3 regions of the Paenarthrobacter sp. genome follow, and region 2 is predicted to be linked to each of the others. Evidence: riboswitches for the same ligand, from Rfam matches in the RefSeq annotation. Region 2 holds a riboswitch; each other region holds the start of a gene.
What was found. A riboswitch is a leader RNA that binds a small molecule or an ion and turns the genes downstream of it on or off. The one in region 2 is predicted to bind cyclic di-AMP.
Positions count from the first base shown of each region.

Region 1 (4,458 bases), on a different contig from region 2:
GCCCTTCGTCCGATGCCGACCAAGTGGCCAAGACCATCCTGCCGCGTCTCCCGGACGGAGCAACCGATGCCGCGGAGGTAGTGGACGAACTCGCCGCGCTGGCTGAGCCCGGCTTGATGGCGATCCAGTCCGGACGGTTTTTCGGTTGGGTCATGGGAGGAACCTTGCCCGCCGCCATGGCCGCCGATTGGCTCGTCTCTGCCTGGGATCAAAACACCGGGCTCCGGTTCGCCACCCCCGCTGCCGCTGCCATTGAGGAATCCGCCGCCGCCTGGCTTTTGGACCTCCTGCACCTGCCTGCGACAGCCGACGTCGGATTCACCACGGGCGCCACGACTGCCAACTTCGTAGGCTTGGCAGCGGGCCGCCAATACCTGATGGACGAGGCCGGATGGGACCTCGAAGCGCTCGGCCTCACCGGCGCGCCCCGGATCACTACCTTTGCCGGCAGGGAACGGCATGCCGCAGTGGATCTGGCGCTGCGCTACCTCGGTTTGGGCGCCTGTGTTCCGGTAGACGCCGACGACGAAGGGCGGATCAGTCCCGACGCCCTGGCTGATGCCATGGATCAGCAACCCGGCCCATCGTTGGTCTGCCTGCAAGCCGGCAACCTCCACTCCGGGGCATTCGATCCCATGGAGGAAGCCATAGCCGTGGCACACGATCGCGGCGCGTGGGTGCACGTGGACGGTGCCTTTGGTCTGTGGGCCGCCGTGAGCCCGAAGCTGCGCGGTCGGTTGGCGGGTGTGGAGGACGCAGATTCGTGGGCAACGGATGCCCATAAGACCCTGAATGTCCCTTACGACTGCGGCCTGGCAATAGTGGCACGCCCGGAAGCTTTGAGGCGTGCCTTCAGCGTTCACACGAGTTACCTCATTGCCACTGATGCGGGGCCAGGGGACCCTTTCGAGAAAGTTCCGGAGATGTCTCGCCGCGCCCGGGGCATCCCGGTGTGGGCTGCGCTCAGGCAACTGGGCCGCTCAGGAGTTATTTCGATGGTGGAGCGCCTCGCAGCGAACGCCGGTGCCCTGGCAGAAGGACTGGCGGCGATCCCGGGTGTGGAGGTGCTCAACGACGTCGTCTTCACTCAGGTTTCGGTGAGCTTCGGCAGCGACAATCGTACGCACCGCGTCACCCAGAGGCTCATGGCGGAAGGTGCGGTGTGGATGTCCGGTTCGTCGTGGCGGGGCCGCGAAATACTCCGCATCTCGGTGAGCAACTGGTCCACGGATGCCGGCGATGTGGCCGCCTCCATCGCAGCCGTGCGGGCTGCGATGGAGGCGGAACCGGAGGCATAGGCAAGGGCAGCCCGGCTTACACAAAGCCGCGCCCGCTCCCGCCATCCGCTCCAGTGTGTACTGGTGCGAACGGCAGCAACGGGCGCGGCAATCAAGCAGTCTGGCTTAGTACCAGTTGTTGGCCAAGTGGAAGCCCAGAGCAGCGGACGGGGATCCGTAGCGCTCCTTGATGTAGTTCAGGCCCCACTTGATCTGGGTCTGGTAGTTGGTCTGCCAGTCAGAGCCGGCCGTGGCCATCTTGGTAGCAGGCAGCGACTGGACGATTCCGTAGGCGCCGCTGGAGGGGTTGGTAGCTGTGGTCTTCCAGTTGGATTCCTTCTCCCACAGCGTGTTCAGGGCGGTCATCTCGGCCTGGCTCCAGCCGTAGTTGCCCAGGATGCTGGCGGCGTACGCCTTGGCAGCAGCGGGGTCATCCACGGCCTTGGGGGCGGCAGCAGCTGCTGCGGCTTCCGCGGCGGCAGCGGCAGCGGCGGCGTCGGCGGCTTGCTTGGCGGCAGCGTCAGCAGCAGCCTTCTCAGCTGCGGCCTGGGCGGCAGCTTGGTCGGCTGCAGCCTTTTCGGCGGCGGCCTGCGCGGCGGCGGCCTGGTCAGCTGCAGCCTTTTCGGCGGCAGCCTTGTCAGCAGCTGCCTTATCCGCAGCGGCCCTGTCGGCTGCGCCCTTTTCGGCGGCAGCATTCAGGGAAGCAGAGATCTCAGCCGACTTGTTGGTGTTGACCTGCGCACTGGCCTGGGTTCCGGCTACGCGGCTGGCCTCGGGGAGGGTCAGCGCGGCGTTGGCGGCGGTTCCGAGCGACGCAACGCCCAGTGCAGCTGCCACAACACCGGCGACTACGGACATGCGGTGGCCGGACTTACCTTGGCGGGCTGCGTTCTTGAGGACGGACTGCGACTTGGTGTGCGGTGCGTTGTGTTCGTCGCGGTGACGCGCGGAAGGGCGCGTCTGATCGTTAAATTCAGACATGTGATTACCTCTCAGCGCCTGCGGAGTTAGCTGTCGGGTTCGGATGAGGTCATCCGGCCGCGCATCACGCTGCGGCTTCACCCCAAGGGCCGACCAAAAGGCCTTGCCCGGAGACTCTGGGTCCCCCGTCTCTGCCTCGGTGAAAGAACGGACTCCGGGAAGTGGCAGAGCTCGGCGCATCCCGGATGCGGGCCAGTTGGGGCGACCCACCCTTTCGACGGTACAGGAGCTTTCCGCAGAAGTCACATTTAGGTAACAGAGATCACGGCGGCGGTGAGTCGCCTTGCCCGATTCGTTATGGGCGTTCGGTGCTCACCGCCGGGAGTCGGACGGCGAATTCGGTATGCCCCGGCCGCGAGGTCATCTCCACGCTGCCGCCGTGCGCTGAAATGATGGATTCCACAATGGACAAGCCGAGTCCGGAGGTGCCTTCGCTACCTGATCGCGCCGCATCGGCGCGGGCAAACCGGGAGAAGATCCTGCCTTGGAAGTCTTCAGTAATTCCGGGACCGTTATCCGTCACTGTGACCACGGCGCTGCCATCGGCGGAGAGCATCACGCCTGTGACCACAGTGGTGCCGGGATCGGTGTGCTTGCGGGCATTGGACAGCAAATTGGCCAGTACCTGGTGAAGTTGGGTGGCGTCGCCGCGCATGGTGATGGGCTCATCGGGGAGCTGGAGCTGCCAAATGTGGTCCGGTGCCATGACTTTCTCGTCACTGACCGTTTCGACCACCAGCTGTGTCAGGTCCACGTCCTCAACTTTGACGGGCTGACCCTCGTCCAACCGCGCCAGCAGAAGAAGGTCCTCCACCAAAGTGGTCATGCGTTCGGCCTGGCTTTGGACTCGGGCCAGCGACTTCCATCCATCCTCGGTGAAATTCTCCGTCATCCTCAGCAGCTCGGTGTAGCCCCGGACGGCTGTCAGGGGAGTCCGCAGCTCGTGCGAGGCGTCCGCCACGAACTGCCGCACTTTGGTTTCGCTTTCCTGACGTGCTTCCAGTGCGCTCGAAACGTTGTTCAGCATCTGGTTCAAGGCATAGCCGACACTGCCCACTTCCGTTCCAGGGTGAGATGCCGACGGCGGTACGCGCACTGCCAGTGCCACCTCACCGGCGTCGAGGGGTAGGCGCGAAACCTTGATGGCAACCTCGGAGAGTTGCTCCAGCGGACGCATGGTCCGGCGGATGATGACCGTTCCTACGAGCCCGATCACTACCAGCCCAGCCAGCGAGACCAGCACCATGGTCCACACCAAGGACGCCTGGGCAGATTGTTTGTCGGCGAGGGGCAGGCCGGTCACAATCACGTCGCCATAAGTAGTCTCGACTGCCACTAGCCGGTAGTCGCCGTTCGACAGTGATTGATCCACGGGTTGATTGTCCGTGGGGAGCGATACCAGGACCTGTTCGTCGTCGGCTGAGAGCGAGACGCGGTTACCGTGGGCGTCGATCAAACCCGAGCTACGCACCAGGGAGCCGTCGATCCTTGCGTTGAGCGTGCCCGCAGCCTGCCCGCGCGCCTCCAAAGGATCCGGCCTGCCTGGGGATAACGGAAAGTTCGACGGCGGCCTGCCGAAGTCGTTTGCCCGGCTGGACGCCTGCTCCAACTGCCTGTCGAGCTGCCTGTTGAAGACCATGTCCATGGACGCGTAGCTGACAACTCCCACCGCAGCGCAAATGGCGATCAGCAGTGCCATGGCCACCAGGACCAGGCGTGTACGCAAGTGCCAGGTGGAGGGGTCGAGCCAACTGCGGCCGGACTTCCCGGCCACTCTTGGGAGGGTGCTCAATGCCTAGTCCGCAGGCTTGATGACGTATCCGGCACCCCTGATGGTATGGATCATTGGGGGATGGTTGGCTTCGATCTTCTTGCGCAGATAAGAGATGTAGAGCTCCACGATGTTGGCCTGGCCGCCGAAGTCGTAATCCCACACGCGGTCCAGGATCTGGGCTTTGCTGACCACTCGTTTTGGGTTCTCCATGAGGTAGCGAAGCAGCTCGAACTGGGTGGCGGTCAGCGGGATGTCCTGGCCGGCGCGGGTTACTTCCCGGGTATCTACGTTGAGTGTGAGGTCGCCTACCACCAGCTCGGCGGTGTCCATGGCAGCTACGCCGGAGCGCTGGACCAGGCGGTGGAGGCGCAGGAGGACTTCTTCCATGCTGAAGGGTTTAGTGACGTAGTCGTCGCCGCCAGCTGC
Region 1 covers NZ_JAPSHI010000015.1:38,440-42,897, forward strand. The annotation lists gene RIF72_RS12410 (aminotransferase class V-fold PLP-dependent enzyme) at 1-1,298, shown strand, start outside; gene RIF72_RS12415 (hypothetical protein) at 1,404-2,258, opposite strand; cyclic di-AMP (ydaO/yuaA leader) riboswitch at 2,260-2,445, opposite strand; gene RIF72_RS12420 (HAMP domain-containing sensor histidine kinase) at 2,554-4,050, opposite strand; gene RIF72_RS12425 (response regulator transcription factor) at 4,054-4,458, opposite strand, start outside.
Region 1: it holds a riboswitch for cyclic di-AMP, as region 2 does, so the genes downstream of both, RIF72_RS12415 (hypothetical protein) here and RIF72_RS04600 (NlpC/P60 family protein) in region 2, are expected to answer to the same signal.

Region 2 (4,458 bases):
GGTTCCCTGGGGCACACCGGGCTTGAAACGGAGTTTCCAACCCATCTCGGCCAGCGTGTGGTCGCTCTTGGCGTTATTGCATTTCAAGCACGCCGCAACCAGGTTTTCCCAGGAATCCGCGCCGCCCCTGGATTTGGGGTGGACGTGGTCTATGGTGTGGGCTGTTTTCCCGCAGTAGGCGCAGCGATGGCCGTCGCGGCGAAGTACCCCGCGGCGACTCACGGCAGTGATCCTGTTGTACCGGGGACGGATGTAGCGGTTGAGGAGGATCACGGAAGGTCTTCCGAGAATCTCCTGTGGCCCGACGACAGGCTCGTCGCCTTCGGCCACCACGCTAGCTTTCCCAGTGAGCACAAGGACCAGCGCCCGGCGGAATGTTATTACCGCCAGCGGTTCATATCCAGCATTCAGAACGAGTGTGCGCATGCACGTACCTCTTCACGGCCGCACCCGTCAGGGGCACGAGGGCCGGCTGCCCTCTGCATGTACGGGCTGTGGATCGACAACATAAGGGTAAGCACTTATATGCCGTATCAACGAATTTTTCTGTCGTTTCGTGTGCGGTGTCGGCAAGATTTCATGCGCGGTTAAGGGTTGCGTGCCGCTATCACCTGCTTTGAGGGGCAATTCCGGCCCGACACACTTGGTTGACGCGTGTCGGACGGTTTTCAGAACCAAAGTCGGTGGTGGGCGCACGCCCCTTACTGCAGGCACCCCGAAAATCGGCAACGGTTAATGCAGAACACCCCGCCGGCCGAAGCCCGCGGGGTGTTCTGAAGAAGATGGATCAGCCGTTGACGCGGATGAAGACCGGGCCGGAGCCAACGTTGGCGCTGAAGAGGGCCGTGGTGGATCCGTTCCATCCACCGTGGACTGCCTGGCCGTTGCCTACGTATACAGCGATGTGGGCCTGTCCGGCCAAACCGCCGTTGGCGTAGTAGGCGAGGTCGCCGGGCTGGGCTTCTGCTGCACTGACGGTGCGGCCGAGGGAGAGGTACCCGGCGGGCCAGTCGTGGAAGTTGATGCCAACCGCAGCCAGGGAGTTGGTCACCAGCATGGTGCAGTCCTGGGTGACGCCGAGCTGGGCGTAAGCCGCCGCAGCGATAGCGGCACCGAGTCCGCTGGATGCGGCGGGAGCTGCCGGAGCTGGGGTCGCGTTGCTGACGGCAACGGTTGCATTGGCTGCCGGAGCTGCGTTGGCGGTAACCGCAGGTGCCTCTTTGGTTTCGACCTTGGCTTCAACCTTGGCCGGAACTTCCTCAACTACCACGGGAGCCGGGGCTTCCACGGTGGTGACCACGGGGCGCTCGTAGGAAATGGCTACAGTGGAGTCCGCGGCGATGGTGGCCTGGACTACCGACTGTACGTCCAGGGTGGACGTGGACGTAGATTCACGGTCCACGTTGGTGTCGGCAGCGTTGGCGGCGATGCCACTGGTCAGGACCAGGCCTGAAGCTGCGGCAATAACTGCTGCCTGGCGTCCAACGCCACCGGCGTTGTTGCTGACGGCCTTGGCGATGACGGCAAGCGAGCTGGTCTTGGGGGCCTCAGCGCGGTGCCGTGCAACCTTATTTGCACTGGTCATGATTTTCTCTTTTCGTATCCGCGTGCAGTTGGGGTACACGCGGGTAGTGGGTTGGCCAGCAAGTGGGGCATTCGGCCGACCCCGAACCGGATTTTTAGCGGAGGGTGTAGAACGAGGAGGAGCCGGTGGACGCTACGGAGTGCAGCAGCGTTCCTTGACCGGGGTTCAAGGCGCTGATCATCATGCCGTTGCCGACGTAGATGCCCACATGGGCTCCGCCGTTCTGCATGACGAGGTCGCCGGGAGCAGGAGTGCTGGTAGGCGTCATGGCCGTCCAGGCGTTGACGCGGGGGATGCTGATTCCTGCCTGTGCGTAGACCCATTGGGTGAAGCCGGAGCAATCCCAACCGTTGGGTGTGGTGCCGCCCCAAACGTAGGGAGAGCCGATGCCGGTGTAGGCAATGGCGGCGAGACCGGAGGCAGCTGCGTTGGAAGGCGAATCCTTGGCCTCGGAGGACTTAGCTGTAACTGCTTGCACTGTTTCTTCAGTGGTGGCCGCTGCACGCTCGGTAATCTGCGCTGCGCGCTGGACTACTTTGGGGGCTTCCTTGGTGGCCACGATGGGGCTCTCGAAGGAAACAGTAGCTGTCGGTTCTGCGGTAACCACCGCGGTAGCCACCAGCTGTTGGGTGCTGGAGGCTTCCAACTTGGAAACGTCGGTGTCTGCTGCTTGTGCCGGCAAGCCGACGGTGAGGACGAGGCCTGAGGCTGCTGCGAGGACGGCGGCCTGACGGCCTACGGTCCCTGCATTGGAGGAAACAGCCTTGGAAAGAGTGTTCAACGGGTTCGTACGAACCGTTTGGGCGCGATGGCGCGCAGGGGTAGTGCGTGATGACACGAAGGTAGCCTCTCCCAATGCCTGCGAGGTGAGCTGTCGGATTCGGATGGGAGTCATCCGGCCGCGCTGCTTCCAAGGAAGCTTTTGCGACTTAACCCCAAGGCCTTCTTTCGAAGACCAGAAATGGTTCCCCCGCCCCTGCCAGACGATTTATGCGAACGGACCCTGAGCGGTGGCAGAGCTAGGCAATCCACTCAAGTGCATCGGCCCCCTAAAAAGCCGATGCGCTCTGTACGCTACAACAGTTGAACGCGAATGTCACATTCAGGTCACGGGGTGTCTCGCGAATGCGAGAGGCAGCCATCACCTGGCTCAGAGCCAGCCCATGGGGTCTACAACTTCACCGTTGACCTGGACCTCGAAGTGGAGGTGGCAGCCGGTGGAAGCGCCAGTGGTGCCGCTCAGGGCGACGGTGTCGCCACGGTTTACGGTCTGTCCAACCTGGACGGTGAACGACGACAGGTGGTTGTACGTGGTTTCAAGGCCATTGCCGTGATCAACGACCACGCGGTTGCCTCCGCCATACTCGTGCCATCCGGCGAAGGTGACCTTGCCTGTCGCCGCGGCGTGCACAGCCGTGCCGCACTGGGCAACGAAATCCTGGCCACGGTGGAAGTCACCGGCGCCACCCGTGAGGGGGCTGATGCGGTAACCAAAAGGGGATGCCGTGGAGAGCGTGTCAAGGGGGCTGGCCATGCTGCCAACGGACGAGGTCCGCTGGATGCTTTCTGTCGACTGCGCACTGAGCAGCTGCTTCAGCTTGCCATCCGGGTCGGCAGCAGTTGCGACGGCGGCGCGGCTGAAGTCGATCTTGGCTGACGCGGCAGCGGAGACTTCGGGCTGGCTGCCAGCAGGAGCGGCCACTGCAAGGGCGGACTCGGTTTGGCCCGATTCCGAGGTGGCCATGACAGGACTAGTGGCGGGCAGGCCGACAGTCAGGGCAAGTCCGGTGGCGGCTAGCGCAACACCGGCCTTCTGCCCGACGCCGCTGGCAGCGGCGAAGTCGGCAACCTGGCGCATCGGGCTCTTACGGCGGCGCACCTGACGCTCGGTGTCGCGAGGCCGGATCTCCGTTACGACGGTGGCTGGCCGCAGCTCAGCAGCGGGGCCGGACGCACGGCGGCGGCCCCTGACGTTCTGCGATGTCAAACTCTGTTCCTCTCTCAAAAGCCTGCGAAGTTAGCTGTCGGATTCGGGTCAGAGAGTACAAAGACCCGGTCCGCACGAGGCGCTCACGGCACACAGGTATCCCAAGAGGGACTTGTATACGTGGGCACTTCTGCTGCGGACTTCACCCCAAGGCTGCTTCTTTAGACAGCCGCTTGTGGTTCCCCCGCCTCTGCCAGTGGTGGGTAACACACCTGATCCGCTGGCAGAGCTCGGCTCCGGATCAGGTAACGCTTTGGTATCAGCGCTAGTAGATAACTATAGGGGATTAAGGCGTTCGGTAATAAATTCGTTATCAACAGGAACGGTCTGAACGCAGCAGCCCCTTATCATCAATTCCGAAAAACCGCAGGTCACACGCGCGCCGAAGGACCAAAAGTGAGGTTTGACACGGTACTGGGCCAGCTCCGGTCAGCTGAGGGAGACGAAGACGTGCGCGGCAACTTCAGGAGGTAGCTCCAAGGCGCCTTCAATACCAGGGACCCGGACCGAGATGTACTCACCGACGCGTTCCAGCGAGACGCTGGCGCCCGGACGGATTCCGCCTTCGTCCAACTGGGTAAGGAGCTCGGGCTCCACCTGGATGGGCTCCGCCAAGCGGCTGACCACCACACGCGAATCGGCGGCGTAGCCATCCATGGCCTGCAACAGGTTGACGTCAAGCCGGGGGAAGGGCTGGCTGGCAAGGCCACCAAGTGCTTCAAGTCCTGGAATAGGGTTGCCATAGGGAGACTCCGTAGGGTGCTCCAGGAGCTCGTAGAGACGACGCTCCACGCGCTCACTCATGACGTGCTCCCAGCGACACGCTTCATCGTGCACGTAGGCCCAGTCCAGACCAATAACGTCGGCCAACAGTCGCTCTGCAAGG
Region 2 covers NZ_JAPSHI010000004.1:29,554-34,011, reverse strand. The annotation lists gene RIF72_RS04610 (HNH endonuclease) at 1-426, opposite strand, end outside; gene RIF72_RS04605 (NlpC/P60 family protein) at 788-1,585, opposite strand; gene RIF72_RS04600 (NlpC/P60 family protein) at 1,680-2,423, opposite strand; cyclic di-AMP (ydaO/yuaA leader) riboswitch at 2,428-2,597, opposite strand; gene RIF72_RS04595 (M23 family metallopeptidase) at 2,736-3,572, opposite strand; cyclic di-AMP (ydaO/yuaA leader) riboswitch at 3,577-3,818, opposite strand; gene RIF72_RS04590 (metal-dependent transcriptional regulator) at 4,002-4,458, opposite strand, start outside.

Region 3 (4,458 bases), on a different contig from region 2:
TTCCGGCTATTCTGCCAGAGGTTCTCCGCGTCGGATTCCCTCGCTGTTTCATTGTCAATGGCCGGAGCAGGAGAAACCGGGAAATTTCTCCTCCCAATGCCAACTATTCTCGGTCGGCAGGACCGAATCAAGGCGACATTAGGCTATGTGCATAACGGTCCGGGCTCGGTTCCCGGCCTTCCACATTGCGCTCCGGACGAACACACAAAACGCGCAGTCGCGGAGGCTATCCATGGCCGAAAAAGTTCGGTAGTGTTCGAGTCACCGAATGGCCGGCCAACGTGTTTCACAGCACACTCCGGCCATTTATTTGCGGCCGCTTGGGGAACTCGGACGCGATCCCACGCGATGCCGTAAGGCACACACGTCAAGGAGGAACCAAGCAGTGTCACTCACGCCTGATTCCGGCACGGAGCGCACCACCACCGTGGTCATCGGAGCCGGCCTGTCCGGCTTGGCAGTTGCCAGCGAACTCAGCCGCTATGGCGTGGGCTCAATCGTCGTGGACGGGTTTGGTGCGTTGTCCACCACCGGTCCTTCCGTCCATACAGGCATGATTCAACGCACCGAGGTGGCCGATCCTGCAGCCATGCAGGAACGCAACGAGATCCTCCGACACCTGCGGAACTACGCCGCCAACCACCAACTGGACGTCCGCAACACCACCCGCGCCGTCCGTCTTGATTTCCTGGGCTCAGACCCCTCCCGGCAAATCGGATACGGGCCAGCCGCCAGCATGACCACAGCGGGCCTGAGAACGGGCCTCCACGTATCAGGCCCCTTCGAGTCCACTCCACGCCAGTGGGCAGTCCACACCGCCAACGGCGTTCTCTTGGCAGACCACGTAGTAGTGACGCGCTGCGCCCAAAGCCAGCTGCGCCGCATGCTCTCCGAACTTGGAATAGCAGTTGGCCAGAACTTCGCGGCCGCCATGCGTGCGGTAGGGATGCACCTGGTGGGCGTTGGGGACCTTATCACCCCGTCTCCCAAGGAAGTGCTCCGCCAAGCCAAGGCAGTGGGCCAAGCCATCTCTTCAAAGGTAGCCCTGCCCGCAGGTCCGGGCATCGCCCTCGCCTAGGGGCATCGCCCTCACCTAGGGCATTACGCCTAGGGACGACGCCCAAAGGCCCACTAGCCCACACGGGCCCCGCCGCCCACGCGACTATCGACCCGCCGTCGAACGTTCCCCGCTGAACATTCTTTCCCCGCTGAACATTAACAAACAGAACTTAACGCCAAAGGCCGGCACCTCCAAAGACATTAGTCTTTGAAGGCACCGGCCTTTGAACTGAAGCGTGAGGCTTTATGCGCCAGCGCGTACGTAGGTCAGGGGACCCGTTGCGGTCAACCAGCTGATCGGGTGGATGCCCGTCTGGTTGCCGTTGATGCCACCGCTGATTGCCTGGCCGTTGCCGATGTAGATAGCAACGTGGCCGGACTGGACGATCATGTCACCGGGCTGGGGATCGCTAACGACCTTGCCGTAGTTCATGAACTGCATGGGACCGAGGTCGCCTACGGGGATGCCCGCGGAGCCGAGAGCCTTCTCGACCATGGCGGTGCAGTCCTGGAAGACGCCGATCTGTGCGTAAGCCGAAGCAACCATGGCTGCGTTGACGCCGCCAACGGCGGGAGCAGCAGCTACAGGAGCAGGGGCAGCCGGTGCGGCAGCCACAGGAGCAGCAGCAACCGCAGCCTGGGCGGCGACAGGAGCTGTTGCAGCAGCAGTGGTGACTGCTGCCTTCTGGACCACAGGAGCCTCAACAACGGGAGCCGGCTTTTCGATAACCGGAGCTGCTACGGAAGCAACGGCCGGACGCTCGAAGTTGACGGTAGCCGTTGCCAGAGCGGTAACAACCTTGGTGGGTGCCTCGGAAACGGTCTCTGCGACCGTTGCGGGGCTGGAGTCGCGCTGAACCGGAGCCTCAGCTGCGTGAGCAGCAATGGAGCCGGTCAAAACGAGGCCCGAGGCTGCTGCGATTACAGCTGCCTGGCGGCCAGCGCCGGAAGCGTTGCTGGCTACTGCCTTCGAGATGGAGATGAACGGATTAGGACGTACGCTGTCCGCCTTACGACGGCCGCGAAGAATGCGTGAAGACATGAAAGAGCCTCTCCCGATGCCTGCGAGGTTAGCTGTCGGATTCGGATGGGAGTCACCCGGCCACTATCCCCCGCTGTTCAGCGGAAGCTTCGTGACTTCACCCCAAGGCACGCTCGAAAGCGGCCTAAATTGGGTTCCCCGTCTCTGCCGTAGGTTTGTCTGCGAACGGATTCCGGACTGCGGCAGAGCTAGGCAATCAGGCCGGAAGTGCCCGCTACGTGGAACAGGCACAGGTACTACCGTACGCGATGATTCGGCCGAAGTCACATTTAAGTAACGGGAAGTGGGCTTCTGGCGTGTCGCAGTGTCCGTTTCGAGATATTCGCAGGTACGTAGAAAACCGCGTTATTCCGCGGGAGTATCGCCTTCAGGGCTGTTGGAAGCTGCAAGTTTCTTCCGTGCGGTAACAGCAAGGTAAACAACGAGGCCCACAGCAACAGCAGCCAGCCCGACAATGCTCCAAGGGAAGGGTTGGGAGGCGTCAGCGGCCGGCTCGCTGCTGCCCGTTCCCGGCGCTGCGGGCGCTGCGGTGCCCGCCGTAGGTACTGCGGCTGACGGCGCCGACACCGACGGCGTGGCACCAACCGGGCCAGTCGCCGTCGTCGTGCTTTCCGCGGTGGCTGTGAACGTGAAGGTGCCCTCAATGGGGTGCGAATCCGAGCTGACTACGCGCCATACCACCGTGTATTCACCAGCAGGAGCGCCCTCGCGAAGCTTTTGGACGGCTTGGTTGTCAATGATTTCCACCGGACCGTCCGCCCAGTTCTCACCGCCGGCCGTCACGGTTACACCGGAACCGATCGCGAGCGGGCGGTTGTTGAACGTGATGGAGACCGACGCCGGGACTTCCGCCACGCTGGCACCGTTTGCTGGCGCGGTTGACTCGGCGACGTCGTGCGCGGACGCCGGAGCCGCGGAAAACAGCAAGGCGGACGCGAAAGCGAGGGCAGCGACGACGGCGGCCAGAAGCGGGCGGATGGTACGCATGGGGCGGTTTCTCCTAGTGTTGGCTTCCTTACAGACTAGGCGAATCGTTCAGAGTGCCCACAGGACAACATAGGATTTGAGAGCAAACTCCCCTCGATCCTCGGAGACCTTCATGCTGAAACAAGGTTCTGCAATCGACCGCTACTTCAAAATCTCCGAACGTGGATCCACGTATTCGCGGGAAATCCGTGGCGGCTTCGCGACCTTCTTCGCCATGAGCTACATCGTGGTGCTGAACCCGCTGATCCTCTCCGGACCCGACTCCAGTGGAGTGTCGCTGGGCTTCACGGCTGTGGCAGCCACCACGGCGTTCGTTGCCGGCATCTTGACCATACTTATGGGTGCATGGGCCAAACATCCGTTTGCCGTGGCAACAGGCTTGGGCGTCAACGCCTTCGTCGCAGTCACAGTGGCTTCCCACCCCGGGCTGACGTGGCCGGACATGATGGGGCTCGTAGTGCTATCGGGCGTCACCATGCTCATCCTGGTGCTGACCGGTTTCCGGACAGCCGTGTTCAAGGCGGTTCCGGAGGCCCTGAAGACGGCCATTGTTGTGGGCATCGGCCTCTTCATCGCACTCATTGGCCTGGTCAACGCCGGTTTTGTCCGCCGCATCCCCGATGCCGCCGGCACCACCGTTCCCCTGGGCCTGGGCGTCGACGGGAAGCTCATGGGCTGGCCGACACTCGTTTTCGCAGTGGGCTTGATCCTGACCATCGCCCTGGTGGTCCGAAAGGTCCGCGGCGCCATCCTGATCGGCATCGTCGTCTCCACCGCGCTGGCCGCCATCCTCGAATTTACGCTGCACATCGGCCCAAGCTTCGACGGAACCAACGTCAACCCCCGCGGCTGGTCCCTGGTGGCGCCCAAGCTCACCGAATGGGGCGCCCCCGATCTGTCCCTCATCGGCAAAGCCAACCCCTTCGGTGCTTTTGAACACCTCGGCTTCATCGCCGCGGCTTTGCTGGCATTCGTGATCCTCCTGAGCATCTTCTTCGACGCCATGGGCACCATGGTTGGCTTGGCCAACGAGGCCGGAACCGTGGACAAAGACGGCAACATCCCCAACGTTGACCGTGTCCTTCAGGTTGATGCACTCGGTGCAATCGTGGGCGGCGGAGCCTCCGTTTCCTCCAACCAGATCTTCGTCGAGTCCGGCGCCGGCATTGGCGAAGGCGCCCGAACCGGCCTCGCCTCGATCGTCACCGGTGTCCTCTTCCTTGTGGCCATGTTCTTCACGCCGCTCATCAACCTGGTGCCGTTCGAGGCCGTGGCCCCCGCCCTGGTGGTCGTGGGCTTCATGATGGTCTCCCAGGTGGGCAAGATCGATTGGCAGGACTGGGGCGTCGGAATTCCCGCGTTCCTGACCA
Region 3 covers NZ_JAPSHI010000037.1:11,611-16,068, forward strand. The annotation lists gene RIF72_RS18325 (FAD-binding protein) at 386-1,078, shown strand; gene RIF72_RS18330 (NlpC/P60 family protein) at 1,304-2,101, opposite strand; cyclic di-AMP (ydaO/yuaA leader) riboswitch at 2,105-2,296, opposite strand; gene RIF72_RS18335 (copper resistance protein CopC) at 2,447-3,088, opposite strand; gene RIF72_RS18340 (NCS2 family permease) at 3,201-4,458, shown strand, end outside.
Region 3: it holds a riboswitch for cyclic di-AMP, as region 2 does, so the genes downstream of both, RIF72_RS18330 (NlpC/P60 family protein) here and RIF72_RS04600 (NlpC/P60 family protein) in region 2, are expected to answer to the same signal.